3 regions of the Ideonella sp. sgz306126 genome follow, and region 3 is predicted to be linked to each of the others. Evidence: predicted binding sites of a transcription regulator. Region 3 holds the regulator's gene; each other region holds the start of a gene.
The links. Region 3 encodes FNR, which switches genes on or off when oxygen is low (the NO sensors DNR and NnrR bind a similar motif). Its sites were predicted from a motif close to TTGATNNNNATCAA; they were not measured.

Region 1: paaA (1,2-phenylacetyl-CoA epoxidase subunit PaaA) is a predicted target of FNR. The motif match lies at 2,115-2,128, and genes of this name have one in related genera.
Region 2: cyoA (ubiquinol oxidase subunit II) is a predicted target of FNR. The motif match lies at 2,922-2,935, and genes of this name have one in related genera.

Annotation. Positions count from the first base shown of each region.
Region 1 is NZ_JBVYWP010000001.1:365,958-370,627, reverse strand. It holds gene paaC (1,2-phenylacetyl-CoA epoxidase subunit PaaC) at 1-637, opposite strand, end outside; gene paaB (1,2-phenylacetyl-CoA epoxidase subunit PaaB) at 693-986, opposite strand; gene paaA (1,2-phenylacetyl-CoA epoxidase subunit PaaA) at 998-2,008, opposite strand; gene AC0N04_RS01690 (DUF2789 domain-containing protein) at 2,190-2,423, opposite strand; gene hppD (4-hydroxyphenylpyruvate dioxygenase) at 2,756-3,832, shown strand; gene AC0N04_RS01680 (transglutaminase-like domain-containing protein) at 3,877-4,670, opposite strand, start outside.
Region 2 is NZ_JBVYWP010000002.1:111,700-116,369, reverse strand. It holds gene AC0N04_RS04925 (LLM class flavin-dependent oxidoreductase) at 1-110, opposite strand, end outside; gene AC0N04_RS04920 (cupin domain-containing protein) at 287-952, shown strand; gene AC0N04_RS04915 (high-potential iron-sulfur protein) at 1,030-1,332, opposite strand; gene AC0N04_RS04910 (MFS transporter) at 1,546-2,880, opposite strand; gene cyoA (ubiquinol oxidase subunit II) at 2,995-4,050, shown strand; gene cyoB (cytochrome o ubiquinol oxidase subunit I) at 4,109-4,670, shown strand, end outside.
Region 3 is NZ_JBVYWP010000004.1:401,954-406,623, forward strand. It holds gene ylqF (ribosome biogenesis GTPase YlqF) at 1-782, opposite strand, end outside; gene AC0N04_RS14265 (sulfite exporter TauE/SafE family protein) at 897-1,592, opposite strand; gene hemN (oxygen-independent coproporphyrinogen III oxidase) at 1,595-3,004, opposite strand; gene fnr (fumarate/nitrate reduction transcriptional regulator Fnr) at 3,165-3,899, shown strand; gene AC0N04_RS14280 (hypothetical protein) at 3,972-4,214, opposite strand; gene AC0N04_RS14285 (nitrogen fixation protein FixH) at 4,295-4,570, opposite strand; gene ccoG (cytochrome c oxidase accessory protein CcoG) at 4,591-4,670, opposite strand, start outside.

The sequences.
Region 1 (4,670 bases), on a different contig from region 3:
GCTGGGAGACCGCCGGCCCCAGGCCGGTGGCGGCGGCGTGCCGGTCCACCGCGTCGTCCTCGAACAGCTCGGGCACGTAGCGCCACAGCTCGTCGACGGCGGCCTGCATGCGGCGAGCCGATTCGGCCGTGCCGTCGCCCAGGCGCAGCACCCAGTCGGCCGCATGGCGCACGTGGTAGCGCGCTTCCTTCACGGCCTTGCCGGCGATGGCGGCGAGTTCGCCGTCGTTGGACGAGGCCAGATGCTCCCACTGGGCCCGCAGCCACCAGGCGGCCACCAGGTTGCGCAGCACGGTGACGGCGAAATCGCGCTGGCCGCCCCGGCCGTTCGGCAATTCAACCAGCGTGGGGTTCAGGTAGTCGCGCTCGTCGCGCAGGAAGGCGAGCTGGTCTTCGTCGAGCGGCGCGGTGCCGGCCGCGGCCGCGCCCAGCCGGCCGGCGTGGGTCAGCAGCGAGCGGGCCTGGCCGATCAGGTCCTGCGCCATGTTGGTCAAGGCCAGGTCTTCTTCCAGCGCCGGCGCATGGCCGCACCATTCCGACAGGCGCTGGGCGAGGATCAGGCAGGTGTCGGCCAGGCGCAGCACGTACTGCACCTCGGGCGCACGGCTCGGGCTGATGGAGGACGAGGTGGCGTTCATGGGGTGGGGCGGTCGGAGGGAGATGGCAAGGCCAGGGCGCGCGGCGGGCGACGCATCACATGTGGTCGACGGAGCTCGGCAACTTGTAGAACGTCGGGTGGCGGTAGACCTTGTCTTCCATCGGATCGAAGTACGCGTCCTTGTCGGCGGGGTCGCTGGCCGTGATCTGGTCCGACCGGACCACCCACACGCTGGTGCCCTCCTGGCGCCGGGTGTAGACATCGCGCGCCATCTGCACGGCCATCTGCGGATCGGGGGCGTGCAGGCTGCCGCAGTGCTTGTGGTCCAGCCCGGCCTTGCTGCGCACGAAGACTTCGAACAAAGGCCATTCACCGTGTACGTCACTCATGCGTTTCTCCTTCAGGCAGCTTGTTGCTCGGGGGTGTTCTTGCGGGCATGGGCCAGTGCGGCGTCGCGCACCCAGGCCCCGTCGTCCCAGGCTTGCACGCGCATCGCCAGGCGTTCACGGTTGCAGGGCCCGTCGCCGCCGACCACGCGCCAGAACTCGTCCCAGTCGATCGCGCCGAAGTCGTGGTGGCCGCGGGCTTCGTTCCACTTCAGTTCGGGATCGGGCAGGGTGACGCCCAGCACCTGGGCCTGCTGCACGGTGGCGTCGACGAACTTCTGACGCAAGTCGTCGTTGCTGATGCGCTTGATGCCCCAGCGCATGCTTTGCGCGCTGTGGGTGCTGTCGGCATCGTGCGGCCCGAACATCATCAGGCAAGGCCACCACCAGCGGTTCACGGCGTCCTGCACCATGGCCTTCTGCGCGGCGGTGCCGCTCTGCATCATCACCAGCAGGCTGTCGTAGCCCTGGCGCTGGTGGAAGCTCTCTTCGCGGCAGATGCGGATCATGGCCCGTGCGTACGGCGCATACGAGCAGCGACAGATCGGCACCTGGTTCATGATGGCCGCGCCGTCCACCAGCCAGCCGATGGTGCCGATGTCGGCCCAGGTCAGCGTGGGGTAGTTGAAGATCGAGCTGTACTTGGCCTTGCCGCTGTGCAGCGCGCCCAGCAACTGGTCCCGGCTTTGCCCCAAGGTCTCGGCGGCGGCGTAGAGGTACAGGCCGTGGCCGCCTTCGTCCTGGATCTTGGCCAGCAGGATGGCCTTGCGCTTGAGCGTCGGTGCACGCGTCACCCAGTTGCCCTCGGGCAGCATGCCGACGATCTCGCTGTGTGCATGCTGGCTGATCTGGCGCAGCAGGGTCTTGCGGTAGTCGTCGGGCATCCAGTCCTTGGCCTCGATGAAATCGCCCGCGTCGATGCGGGCATCGAAGGCCTGCTGGTGCTGCAACTCCTCGGCGGAGCGCAAGGCCCGGGGCGGGCTGCCCTCGTCCTTGCCCATCGTGTCCATGGCTTGGGTGTACATGCGTCGTCCTTTGTCGAGGCGAGGCGACCGGTGCGTGCAAGCCGAGGCTTGCGCTGTTCAGAATTCACCGACCGATCGGTCGGATAATGTATCGTCCGACGCTTGTTTGACGCAAGTCATGGGAGACGGTGAAAACCCGGGGGCGGCGCGCGGTGGGCCGTCCCTGCCGGGCGACCGGGGCTCAGCCGCGCATCAAGGCGTCCAGCGCGTCGACCACTTCGGCCCAGTCGGCGTCGTTCGCCCATTGCTCGCGCAGGAACTGGGCCTGGCTGGCGCTCCACACCGGCGCGTCGGCCAGCGCCATGCCCCTGGGCAGCGGGCCCGCGGTGCGCAGGAAGTGCTCGATGCCGGCGACATCGCCCGGCAGACCCAGTTGGCGGAACAGGTCGCCGAGGGGGTGGAAGTGACTGTCCATGGGAGTCCGCCTTTCAGCATCGATGGCCGCGATGCCGACAGCTTGGCACGTTGCGCCGGGCACGTCATCCCGGCCCGCGTGCCGGCCCTGTCGGTGGGTCTGCCGAGCGGGCGTCGGCACTTGTGCGGATGGGCAGCGCTGCGAAATGTCACTACCATGCGCGCCATGACGAACTTCGTCTTTCAAGGTGTGATCGGCGATCACCTCGCACGCAGCGTGCGGGGCCTGCCGTGCTCTCCGCCTGTGAACCGGTTGGGTCTCTGAACCGTCCGCCTGCACGCCCGATCCGGGGCGCGCAGGCCCGTCTGCCTTCCGTTTTCAGGAGCCTTGCAATGGCTGATTTGTTTGACAACCCCATGGGCCTCATGGGGTTCGAGTTCGTCGAGTTCGCGTCCCCCGTCCCCGGAATGCTGGAACCGCTGTTCGAGAAGATGGGCTTCTCGCTGGTCGCGCGGCACCGGTCCAAGAACGTCTCGCTGTTCCGCCAGGGCGAGATCAATTTCATCGTCAACAACGAACCTCGCAGCGTCGCCGGCTACTTCGCGGCCGAGCACGGCCCGTCGGCCTGCGGGATGGCGTTTCGCGTCCAGGATTCGCACCGGGCCTACGCCCGCGCGCTGGAACTGGGTGCGCAGCCGGTCGAGATTCCCACCGGGCCGATGGAGTTGCGCCTGCCGGCGATCAAGGGCATCGGCGGCGCGCCGCTGTACCTGATCGACCGCTTCGAGGACGGCAAGTCCATCTACGACATCGACTTCGAGTTCATCGAGGGGGTGCCGCGGCGGCCGGTCGGCCACGGCCTGAAGCTGATCGACCACCTGACGCACAACGTCTACCGCGGCCGCATGGCCTTCTGGGCGAACTTCTACGAGCGCCTGTTCAACTTCCGCGAGATCCGCTACTTCGACATCCAGGGCGAATACACCGGGCTGACCAGCAAGGCCATGACCGCACCGGACGGCAAGATCCGCATCCCGCTGAACGAGGAGTCGAGCAAGGGCAGCGGCCAGATCGAGGAGTTCCTGATGCAGTTCAGCGGCGAGGGCATCCAGCACGTGGCCCTGCTGACGGACGACCTGCCGGGCACGATCGACCAGCTCGCGCTGGCCGGCATTCCGCTGATGACCGCGCCCGGCCCGGCGTATTACGAGATGCTGGAAGAACGGCTGCCCGGCCATGGCGAGAACGTCAGCGCGCTGCAGACCCGCGGCATCCTGCTCGACGGCAGCACCCAGGGCGGTGCGCCTCGCCTGCTGCTGCAGATCTTCTCGCAGACCTTGCTGGGTCCGGTGTTCTTCGAGTTCATCCAGCGCAAGGGCGACGACGGCTTCGGCGAAGGCAACTTCAAGGCGCTGTTCGAATCGATGGAGCGCGATCAGCTGCGCCGCGGCGTGATCCGGGCCGATTGAGGGCCGGGCCGCTGCCCTACGGCCGTGGCACCCTCACCGGGAGGCTACGGCCCCGCGTCGGTCGACAGCGCCCGCGTGGTGCGGTAAGGCAGGGTCCAGCGGCCTGATCCGTCGTCCTGTGCGCCGATCTGGATCAGCGGCGGCTGGGTGCGCACGCTGCCGAAGATGGTGGCGAACGACACGTCCGCCGCGTCACGGCCGGTGCCCATGCGCACGAAGCCCATCGGGATCGCGGTGCCGGAAGGATCGAACAGATACCAGCGCTGGCCCAGGAAGACCTCGACGTAGGCATGGAAGTCGGTCGGTCCCAGGGCCGGATCGGCGCCGAAGTCGATGCCGGTGGTGAAGCGCGCCGGGATGCTCAGCGCCCGGCACAGCGCAATCATCAGGTGCGCGAAGTCGCGGCACACGCCGACCCGGTCGGTCACCGTGTCCAGCGCCGAGGTGGTCGAGGTCGAGGTGTTGGACTGGAAGCGCACCTGGCGCTGGACCCAGTCCTGGATCGCCTGCACGCGGCCATAGCCCTGGCGCAGGTGCCCGAACTCGGCCATCGCCAGCACGGCCAGGCGGTCCGACTGGCAGTAGCGACTGGGGTAGATGTAGTGCAGCACCTGGGGCTGCAACCGGGCCACCGGCACTTCGGGCACCGGGTCTGGCGCCGCGCTGTGGTGGTGCAGATCCACGGTGGCGTGGTAGCTCAGATGCAGCGGACCCGGGCCGGCGCTCAGGCGCAGGTAGCGGTTGGCGGTGGCCGGGTCGGTCCACAGGCTGCTGGCCACCGGCTGGCTGAGCTGAAGTCCCTCGTCGACCACGGTCTGGTGGCGCGTGTGGGCGCAAT
Region 2 (4,670 bases), on a different contig from region 3:
GCGTGCTGCGCGGTGCGCAGCGCGATCGCCAGCGCGTCGGCCACGCTGCCGCCTTCGCGCACGGCGACCAGGTCGAGCATGGACAAGGCGATATCGGGAAGGGTTTTCATCGTACGAGCGCGACCGCGCCTGCGCGGCGCGGCCATCATGCCATCACCGGCCGGGTGACCCCGGCCGGCGGTGCGAACGGCCCTGCGGCGACAGGGCCTCCGCCGGCACGCCAGAATGCAGCGACCCACAGGCCTGCCGCAGCGGTGGGCTGCCCTCTTTCGATGACCTGCTTTTGATGACCCTGAACGACGACTTCTCAGCGCGCATCGTGCTGCTTACGCCCGAGCTGCCCTGGGCGGCGTCGCCGATGCCGGGTGTCGAGCGCCGCCTGCTCGACCGCGTCGGCGGTGAACTGGCGCGCGCCACCAGCGTGGTGCGCTATGCGCCCGGAGCACGCTTCGAGCACCACGGCCACGACGGGGGCGAGGAAATCCTGGTGCTGGAGGGCGTCTTCTCGGACGAGACCGGCGACCACCCGGCCGGCACCTACCTGCGCAATCCGCCCGGCAGCCACCATGCGCCGTTCTCGCAGCCGGGCTGCCTGCTGTTCGTCAAGCTGCGGCAGTTCTCGCCGTACGATAGCGAACGGGTGCGGATCGACACCCATCGCGGGGTCTGGCGCCAAGGGCTGGTTCCCGGCCTGACGGTGCTGCCGCTGCACTCGCACGACGGCATCGACACTGCGCTGGTGCGCTGGGCGCCCGACACCCGCTTCAACGCCCATGCCCATCCGGGCGGCGAGGAGATCCTGGTGCTGGACGGGGTGTTTTGCGACGAGGCCGGCCGCTATCCGCAAGGAACCTGGCTGCGCAGCCCGCGCTGGAGCCGGCACACGCCGTTCACCGGGCCCGAGGGCGCCCTGATCTATGTGAAGGTGGGGCACCTCGGCGCGGCGTTCTAGCGCCCCCGGCACGCGCACCGCGCCGGGCGGCGCGATCAGGCAGGCGGGCCGCCCGGCGCCGCCCGCCAAGGACTCGCTCAGGCCTTCTTCGCGAAGGCGCTGCACCAGCCGGTGGGCACCACTTCCTTGCCGGCGAACAGCGGGCAGGCGCCCGACTTGGCACCCGGCTTGCCCTGGTACAGCGCGCAGACGCCGCACTTCTGGCCGGCGGCGTACATCGGGTACTTCTTGGCGTTGGCCTTGGTGGCGTCAGGCACGTAGCCCAGCGCGATGGCCTGGGCGTCCTTCTCGGTGACCAGCGACTGCGCCTGCGACAGCGTACTGACCGCCGCACCGGAAGCGGCGAGGGTCATCAGGAAGACACGACGGGGGATCTGCATGGGGTTCTCCATCAAGGGCGAAACAAGGGGTAGGGGCGTCGGCCCGGCGAGGTGCCGAGCGGCGATGGCAAGGGGAAGCGAGCGGGCCCGTCAACCCCCAGACCGACGGACCTTAGCAAAGTCCCTCGGCGCCAAGCTGGATCCAGATCAATTTACTGCGGGGCGGTGTGGCCAAACCGCGTCATACACGATCCAGCAACATCGGCCCGGGCCTCAATCCCGCTGCTGCAGGAAGCGGTTTGCCCGCAGGGCCAGCAGCGTGCAGGCCACGGCCGACAGCAGGTACAGGCTCACCGCGGCGAGGCCGAAGCGCGCCGACAGCCCCAGCGCCACCAGCGGGGCAAAGCCGGCGCCGATCAGCCAGGACACATCGGCGGTCAGCGCGGCGCCGGTGTAGCGAAAGTGCGGCAGGAAGTTCGAGGTGACCGCGCCGGCCGCCTGGCCATAGGACAGCCCGAGCAAGGCGAAGCCGATCAGGATGAACGCGTCCTGGCGGGTGGCGCTGCCGTCGAGCAGCCAGGGCACGCACAGGCTGAACAGGCCGATCAGCACGGCCAGCGCGCCGAGTGTGCTGCGGCGGCCGATGCGATCGGCGACCCAGCCCGACAGCGGCATCGCCGCGGCGGCCAGCACCGCGCCCGCCAGCTCCACCTGCAGGAAGCTGCCCACCTCGTGGCGCGAGTACAACGTGATCCACGACAGCGGGAACACCGTGACGATGTGGAACAGCGCGTAGCTGGCCAAGGCGGCGAAGGCGCCGAGGAAGACGTTGTGGCCCTGCTGGCCCAGCAGCTCGCCGACGTCGCAGGGTTCCAGCTCGTGCGCCTGCAGCTCGCGCTCGTATTCGTGCGTCACCACCAGACGCAGGCGGGCGAACAGCGCCACCACGTTGATGGCGAAGGCGGCGAAGAACGGGTAGCGCCAGCCCCAGCTGAGGAAATCGGCCGCCGGCAGGCTGCCCCACAGGTAGGCGAACAGGCCGCAGGCGACGACGAAGCCCAGCGGCGCGCCGAGTTGCCCCAGCATCGCGTACCAGCCGCGGCGGTGCTCGGGCGCATTGAGCGCCAGCAGCGACGGCAGGCCGTCCCAGGAGCCGCCCAGCGCCAGGCCCTGGCCGATGCGGCACAGCGCCAGCAGGCCGATCGCCAGCGCCCCCATGCTGCGGTAGCCGGGCAGCAAGGCCATGCCGGCCGTCGAGCTGCCCAGCAGGAACAGCGCGACGGTCAGCTTCGCGCCGCGGCCGAAGCGGCGCTGCACCGCCATCCCCGCCAGCGTGCCGAGCGGTCGGACGACGAAGGCGGCGGCGAACAGCGCGAACGCCATCAGCGTGCCGTGCAGCGCGTCGAGGAACGGAAAGAACACCGACGGGAACACCAGCACCGAGGCGATGCCGTAGACGAAGAAGTCGAAGTACTCGGAGGCGCGCCCGATGATCACGCCGACCGCGATGTCGCCGGGGGCGACGCTATCGGCCGCGTGACGCGACGGGGCCGGGCTGTTCCGGCCGGGCTGCAGGGGAGGGAGGAGCGCGGTGGCAGAGCTGGACATGATGGGTTCGACGCCGTGAGCTAGGACAAAATGTCCAATCGTTGATCTGCATCAATCAGGATACATTCCGGCCCCGCACGCAACTGTCGTTTTCCCGAGCGCTCGGTGTCCCTGATGTCTTCTCTTCGTATCCACAGTAAAACGCGCCTGGCCGGGCTCGCCGCCCTGCTGCCGCTGGCCGGCTGCAACACCGTGGTGATGCACCCGTCGGGCTTCGTCGCCGCCCAGCAGGCCCACCTGGTCGTCCAGTCGACGGTGCTGATGCTGCTGATCATCGTCCCGGTGATCGCGCTGACCCTGATCTTCGCCTGGCGCTACCGGCAGGCCAACACCGCGGCCGTGTACGAGCCCGAGTGGGACCACTCGACCCGGCTGGAACTGGTGATCTGGGGCGCGCCGCTGCTGATCATCATCGCGCTGGGCGCGCTGACCTGGATCGGCACCCACCGCCTCGACCCGTACCGCCCGCTGGACCAGATCGACGCGCAGCGTGCCGTGCCGCCGGAGGTCAAGCCGCTGGTGGTGGACGTGGTGGCGATGGACTGGAAGTGGCTGTTCGTCTACCCCGAGCAAGGCATCGCGACGGTCAACGAGCTGGCCGCGCCGGTGGACCGGCCGATCGAGTTCCGCATCACCGCGTCCACCGTGATGAACTCGTTCTACATCCCGGCGCTGGCCGGGCAGGTCTATGCGATGCCGGGCATGCAGACCCAGCTGCACGCGGTGATCAACCAGGCCGGCCGCTACGAGGGCTTCTCCGCCAACTACAGCGGCGCGGGTTTCTCGCAGATGCACTTCGGCTTCCTGGGCCTGAGCGGCGCGGATTTCGACCGCTGGGTCGCCGCCAACAAGTCGCAAGGGCAGGCGCTGGACCGCGCGACCTACCTGGCGCTGGACCGGCCCAGCATCGCCGAGCCGGTGCGCCGCTACGCCAGCATCGACCCGGGCTTGTACGACGCGATCCTCAACCGCTGTGTCGAGAGCGGCAAGATGTGCATCAGCCAGATGATGGCCATCGACGCCGGCGGCGGGCTGGGCAAGGGCGGCATCGCCGGCCTGGCGCAGCAGCACTGGGGCGCCGGGCGGCGCACCTACGTGGCGTCCGCCTGCAGCGCCGACAAGCTGCGCAGCGCCACGGTGCTGCCCGCCACCGTCCTCTCCCGACCCTGAAGCCGACGCACGGCCCTGGCCGTGTCCCTGTCCGCGCGCGACTTTCCGAGATCCCCCGATGTTTGACCATCTCACCCTGAGCCAGCTCCTCTTCGGCCGCCTGAGCCTGGACGCGATTCCGTACCACGAGCCGATCCTGGTGGTGACCTTCCTGTTCGCCGCGCTGACCGGCGCGTCGGTGTTGGCGGCAGTGACCTACCACGGTCTCTGGGGCAGCCTGTGGCGCAACTGGATCACCAGCATCGACCACAAGAAGATCGGCATCATGTACATCGTGCTGGCGATCGTGATGCTGCTGCGCGGTTTCGCCGATGCGCTGCTGATGCGCGCGCAGCAGGCCGTGTCGTTCGGCGCCAACCACGGTTTCCTGCCGCCCCACCACTACGACCAGATCTTCACGGCGCACGGCGTGATCATGATCTTCTTCGTCGCGATGCCGATGGTCACCGGGCTGATGAACTACGTCGTGCCGCTGCAGATCGGCGCACGCGACGTGGCGTTTCCGTTCCTGAACAACTTCAGCTTCTGGATGACGGTGGGCGGCGCGGTGCTGGTGATGCTGTCGCTGTTCGTCGGCGAGTTCGCGCGCACCGGCTGGCTCGCCTATCCGCCGCTGTCGG
Region 3 (4,670 bases):
TTGAGGACGATCTCGGCCGCCTTTTGGAGATGAATGCGCCCGCCCGATTGCATCGCGCCACGCTGGCGGCCGATCGCTTCCAGCAAGGCTTCGGGCACCAGGGCCGCCGCGCCACTCACGCGGTAGCGGGCTTCGAGTCGGTCGGCAGCGTGGCGCTGCAGGGACTCCAGCAGTGCCAGAGCCACTTCTTCCTCGTCGTAGGCGTTCTTGCCCACCGCGCCGCTGGCGGCAAGGTGGTAGCCACCTTGCTCGACGCTGAGCTTGGGCCACAGCATGCCCGGGGTGTCGAACAGGATCACGTCGCTGGCCAGCGCAATGCGCTGTTCGTTCTTCGTGACGCCGGCCTCGTCGCCGGTCTTGGCCGACTTCTTGCCGACCAAGGTGTTGATCAGCGTCGATTTGCCGACGTTCGGAATGCCGCAGATCAGCACCCGCAGCGGCTTGGCCATGCCGCCACGCAGCGGGGCCAGGTCACGGCAGGCGACGACCAGTTTCTGAGCCGGGGCGGTTTCGCCGGCATCCAGCGCGAGTGCACGGGTTTCCGGCAAGGCATTGAAATGTGCCAGCCACAGGGCCGTGCTGGCCGGATCGGCCAGATCTTGCTTGTTGAGCAGCTTCAACGCCGGCTTGCCCTGGGTCAGCGACGCCAGCAAGGGGTTGGAACTGGACCCGGGCAAGCGCGCGTCCAGCAGTTCGATCACCACGTCGACGCCCTGCTTCATGCGCTCGGCAATCGCCTTGCGCGTGGCATGCATGTGGCCGGGAAACCATTGAACGGACATCGGGAAGGCGCGCTGCGCGGCAAGAACAGTCCGCCATTGTCGCCGCAGCGTGGGCTGGCACGCCTCGGACGCGTCTCAAAGGGGTGCGGCCTTCTTCGGGAACCGCGGAGGGGTTCAGGTCGCGCAATAGGCCGCGACGCGCATCCACACGTCGTGGCCCAAGGCCCAGGCCGATGCACCGGCCAACGCCGCGCCCGACAAGCGAATGATCAGCACGGTGGCCCGCCCGCCCCCGCCACGCCACCGCATCCACAACGCCGACCCGCCGGCCAGCGCGAAGGACGAGGCCACCGCAAAGGCAGCCATCACCGAGGCGCCTGCCCAGGGCCCATTGGCCAGGGCGGCGACCATCAAGGCCGACTGCAGCAGGCCGCACGGCCATGCGAACCAGACACTCCCGATGGCGGCAGCGCCGACGGGACCCCGCATGCGTTGCCAGCCGTTGCCATCCGGCGCACCCAGGTGACGGTCCGTGCGGCCCAAGCTCTCAAGCCACTCCGGTTGCCGACCCTTCCAGAGCAACCACAGGCCCAGGCCCAGGGCGGCCATGTGCGCCAGGACCCAGAGCGGGCGCAGAGCGGGACTCCACTGCCCGAGTCGCGCCAGCAGCGATACGCTGGAAGCCACCACCGCCCCCGCGGCGGCATAGCCCAGCACGCGCCCCAGATGAAAGGCCCAGGCAGCGAGAAGGGGGCGCGAGCGCCCGCAGGCGCGAACCGCCGCGGTGCTTGCGGTACCGCACATCGCCACGCAATGCACCGACCCGGCCAGCCCCATCAGCAGCGCGCTGAAGATCAGGGTGAAGTTCACCCTCAGATGATGCGCGAAAACCGCTCGCGAACGCGATCCGCCTGCAAATGCTTGTCAAAAACCATGGCGATGGCCCGCACGAAGAACCAGCCCTGCGCCGTGACCTGCACGGCGCCGGCGTCCAGCGTGACCAGACCCATCTCGACATAGGGCTTGAGTTGCTCAAGTTCGTTGCGGAAGTACTCGGGCACCTTGATCAGGTGGGCAAGTTCTATCGATTCGAACTCCAGGCGGCCCTGGCACATGATCGCCATGATGACGGCGCGTCGCAGCAGGTCGTCGCGGGTCAGCGCCAAGCCTCGCACGATCGCAAACTGCCCTTGCCGCAACGCGTCGTAATACTCCGGCAGGGTCTTGGCGTTCTGGCTGTACGTCGCCCCCATGCGGCCGATGGACGACACCCCCAGCCCGATCAGGTCGCAATCGGGTTGCGTGCTGTAGCCCTGGAAGTTCCGGTGCAGTCGCCCTTGGCGCTTGGCCGCCGCCAGCGAGTCGCCCTGCAGCGCGAAATGGTCCATGCCGATGTAGGTGTAGCCATGGGAGAGAAAACCGGCGATCGCCCCGGACAGCATCGCGATACGATGGTCCGGCGGGGGCAATTGACTCGCATCGATGCGGCGCTGCGGCTTGAAGCGCTGCGGCAGGTGTGCGTACGAATACAAGGCGATGCGATCGGGTCGGAGTTCGCTGATCTGCGCCACGGTGCGGGCGAAGGAGGTCGGGGTCTGCTTCGGCAAGCCGTAGATCAGGTCGGCATTGATCGACTCGAACCCCAGTTCGCGAGCCGCGTGCATCAGATCGCGGATGCTCTCGAAGGACTGGACCCGATGGACTGCCTTCTGGACTTCGGGATCGAAATCCTGCACCCCGAAGCTGATCCGGTTGAAGCCCATCTTCCGCAAAGCCGCCAAGCGCAACGGCGAAGCGGTGCGAGGATCCACCTCGATCGAGATCTCGGCACCGGGTGCGACGCGAAAGGCCTGTTGCAGCCGCTCCATCAGTCCGGACAACTCGGCATCGCTCAGAAACGTCGGTGTCCCGCCCCCGAAGTGAATTTGCGACACCACCTGCTGGTCGCCCAGCACCTTCTCGTGAAGCCCGATCTCGATGTCGAGCGCGCTCAGATACTCGGCGGCGCGGTCATGGTGTTTGGTAATGACCTTGTTGCAGGCGCAGTAATAGCAGACCGACTCACAGAACGGGATGTGGACATAGATCGACAGCGGCTGCTTGCCCCCGACCTGGGCGCCTTCGCTGCGCTGCGTCAGCGCGCGCTGGTAATCGCCCGCTGTGAAGGCCTCCACAAAGCGATCTGCGGTCGGGTAGGAGGTGTAGCGGGGCCCGGGAACGTCAAAACGCTCCAGCAAGTCTGTGGGCAACCCGATCGGTGGTGCGGAGGCAACAAGTTCCATGGCGCGATGGTGCCAAAGTGGGGGGGCTGAGCCTTGATGTGTCTCAAGGCAGCTGGCGTTTGCGTGCCGGGAAAGACCCTGCCTCGCACGTTGTTTGAATCCTGCGACGCCGCGTGCGTGGGGCTGCCGCAAACTTTCCCCTCAAGCGATAATCGTCATCATGACTGATTCGCTGCGTGTGAAGCCTGAGGCCTTCAAGGTGGCCTGTTCCAGTTGCAACCTGCGGGAGCTGTGCTTGCCCGTGGGCTTGGGCAGGAACGATTTGGACCGGCTGGATGATCTGGTCGCAACCCGCAAGACCGTCGCCAGAGGCGATACGCTGTTCCACTCGGGGGATCCGTTCCAATCGCTGTATGCGGTCCGGACCGGCTTCTTCAAGACCTGCGTGTCGTCGGAGGACGGACGCGATCAGGTCACCGGGTTTCAGATGGCAGGCGAATTGCTGGGCCTGGACGGCATCAGCAACGACCGGCATTCCTGCGATGCGGTAGCGCTGGAAGACTCTCAGGTCTGCGTTATCCCCTACAGCCAGTTGGAGGATTTGTCGCGTGAGTTCACCGACCTCCAGCACCAATTCCACAAGATCATGAGTCGCGAGATCGTGCGCGACCACGGCGTGATGCTGTTGTTGGGCAGCATGCGTGCCGAGGAGCGGCTGGCGGCGTTCTTGTTGAATCTCACGCAACGCCTAGAAGCGCGAGGCTTTTCGGCCTCTTCGTTGATTCTGAGGATGACCCGCGAAGAGATCGGCAGCTACCTCGGCTTGAAATTGGAAACCGTCAGCCGAACCTTCTCGAAGTTTCAGGAAGATGGCTTTCTCGAAGTCAAGCAGCGCCATATCCGCATCGTTGATCAGGCCGGACTGCAGCAACTGGTCAACGGCGCGAACTGCTGACACAGACCGGACTGGATTCTGGCAGTCCGTCCGGCCCTGGCGCCGGTATCGAAGGCAAGCGAGCAGCGCTTGCTAGAGTTGAGGGGCACGCTCCTCGAAGCTGTCGGGCGGACAGGTCACCAGCAATTGCGTCAACGCGCTCGCGGTCGAGATGATCAGCCAGAAGGCGAAGAACGCAAGCGTGTAGACGGCCGTTGAACTCCACTCGATCATGGCACCGCCGAACCATTGGAGCGTGTGCGGGTCGACGACGGAAAACACCAGCATTTCCATCACTCCGGCCATCAGGAACGATGGCCACAGAACGCACAGCAAGCGTATTCCGAAGCTCGATCTGCCGACTTTCATTCAAGTCCCCCTTCCATGTCCCTGCCCGCGATGGGGGAGACCTGCATTCAGTGCTTGGATACCACGGCGTGGTTGCGTGCAAGTTCCGCCGGGGTCTGCGAATCGGTTCCGGCCTTGATGGCCGATGGCGGGGGGCCCACATCGTCGTGCAACAGCACGGGGTCCTGGCCATGCCAGGCGACGTATCCGCTGATCAAGGCGGCGATGACCACCGAGAGCGGGCCGCTGATGACCATCCACACCATCCCATAAGTCCACCATGGGCGTTGACTCTCGATGGACTCGGATCTGCTGGCAACAGGGGAAACCTGGGTATTCGACATCGTGTCAATCTCCGATTCGTTCAGCGAGGTACCAGGAAGGTGGATTTCTCCGAGACCGTCGCAGGCGTGCCATCCGTCCCCGAGGCGAGGCGCTCGACAT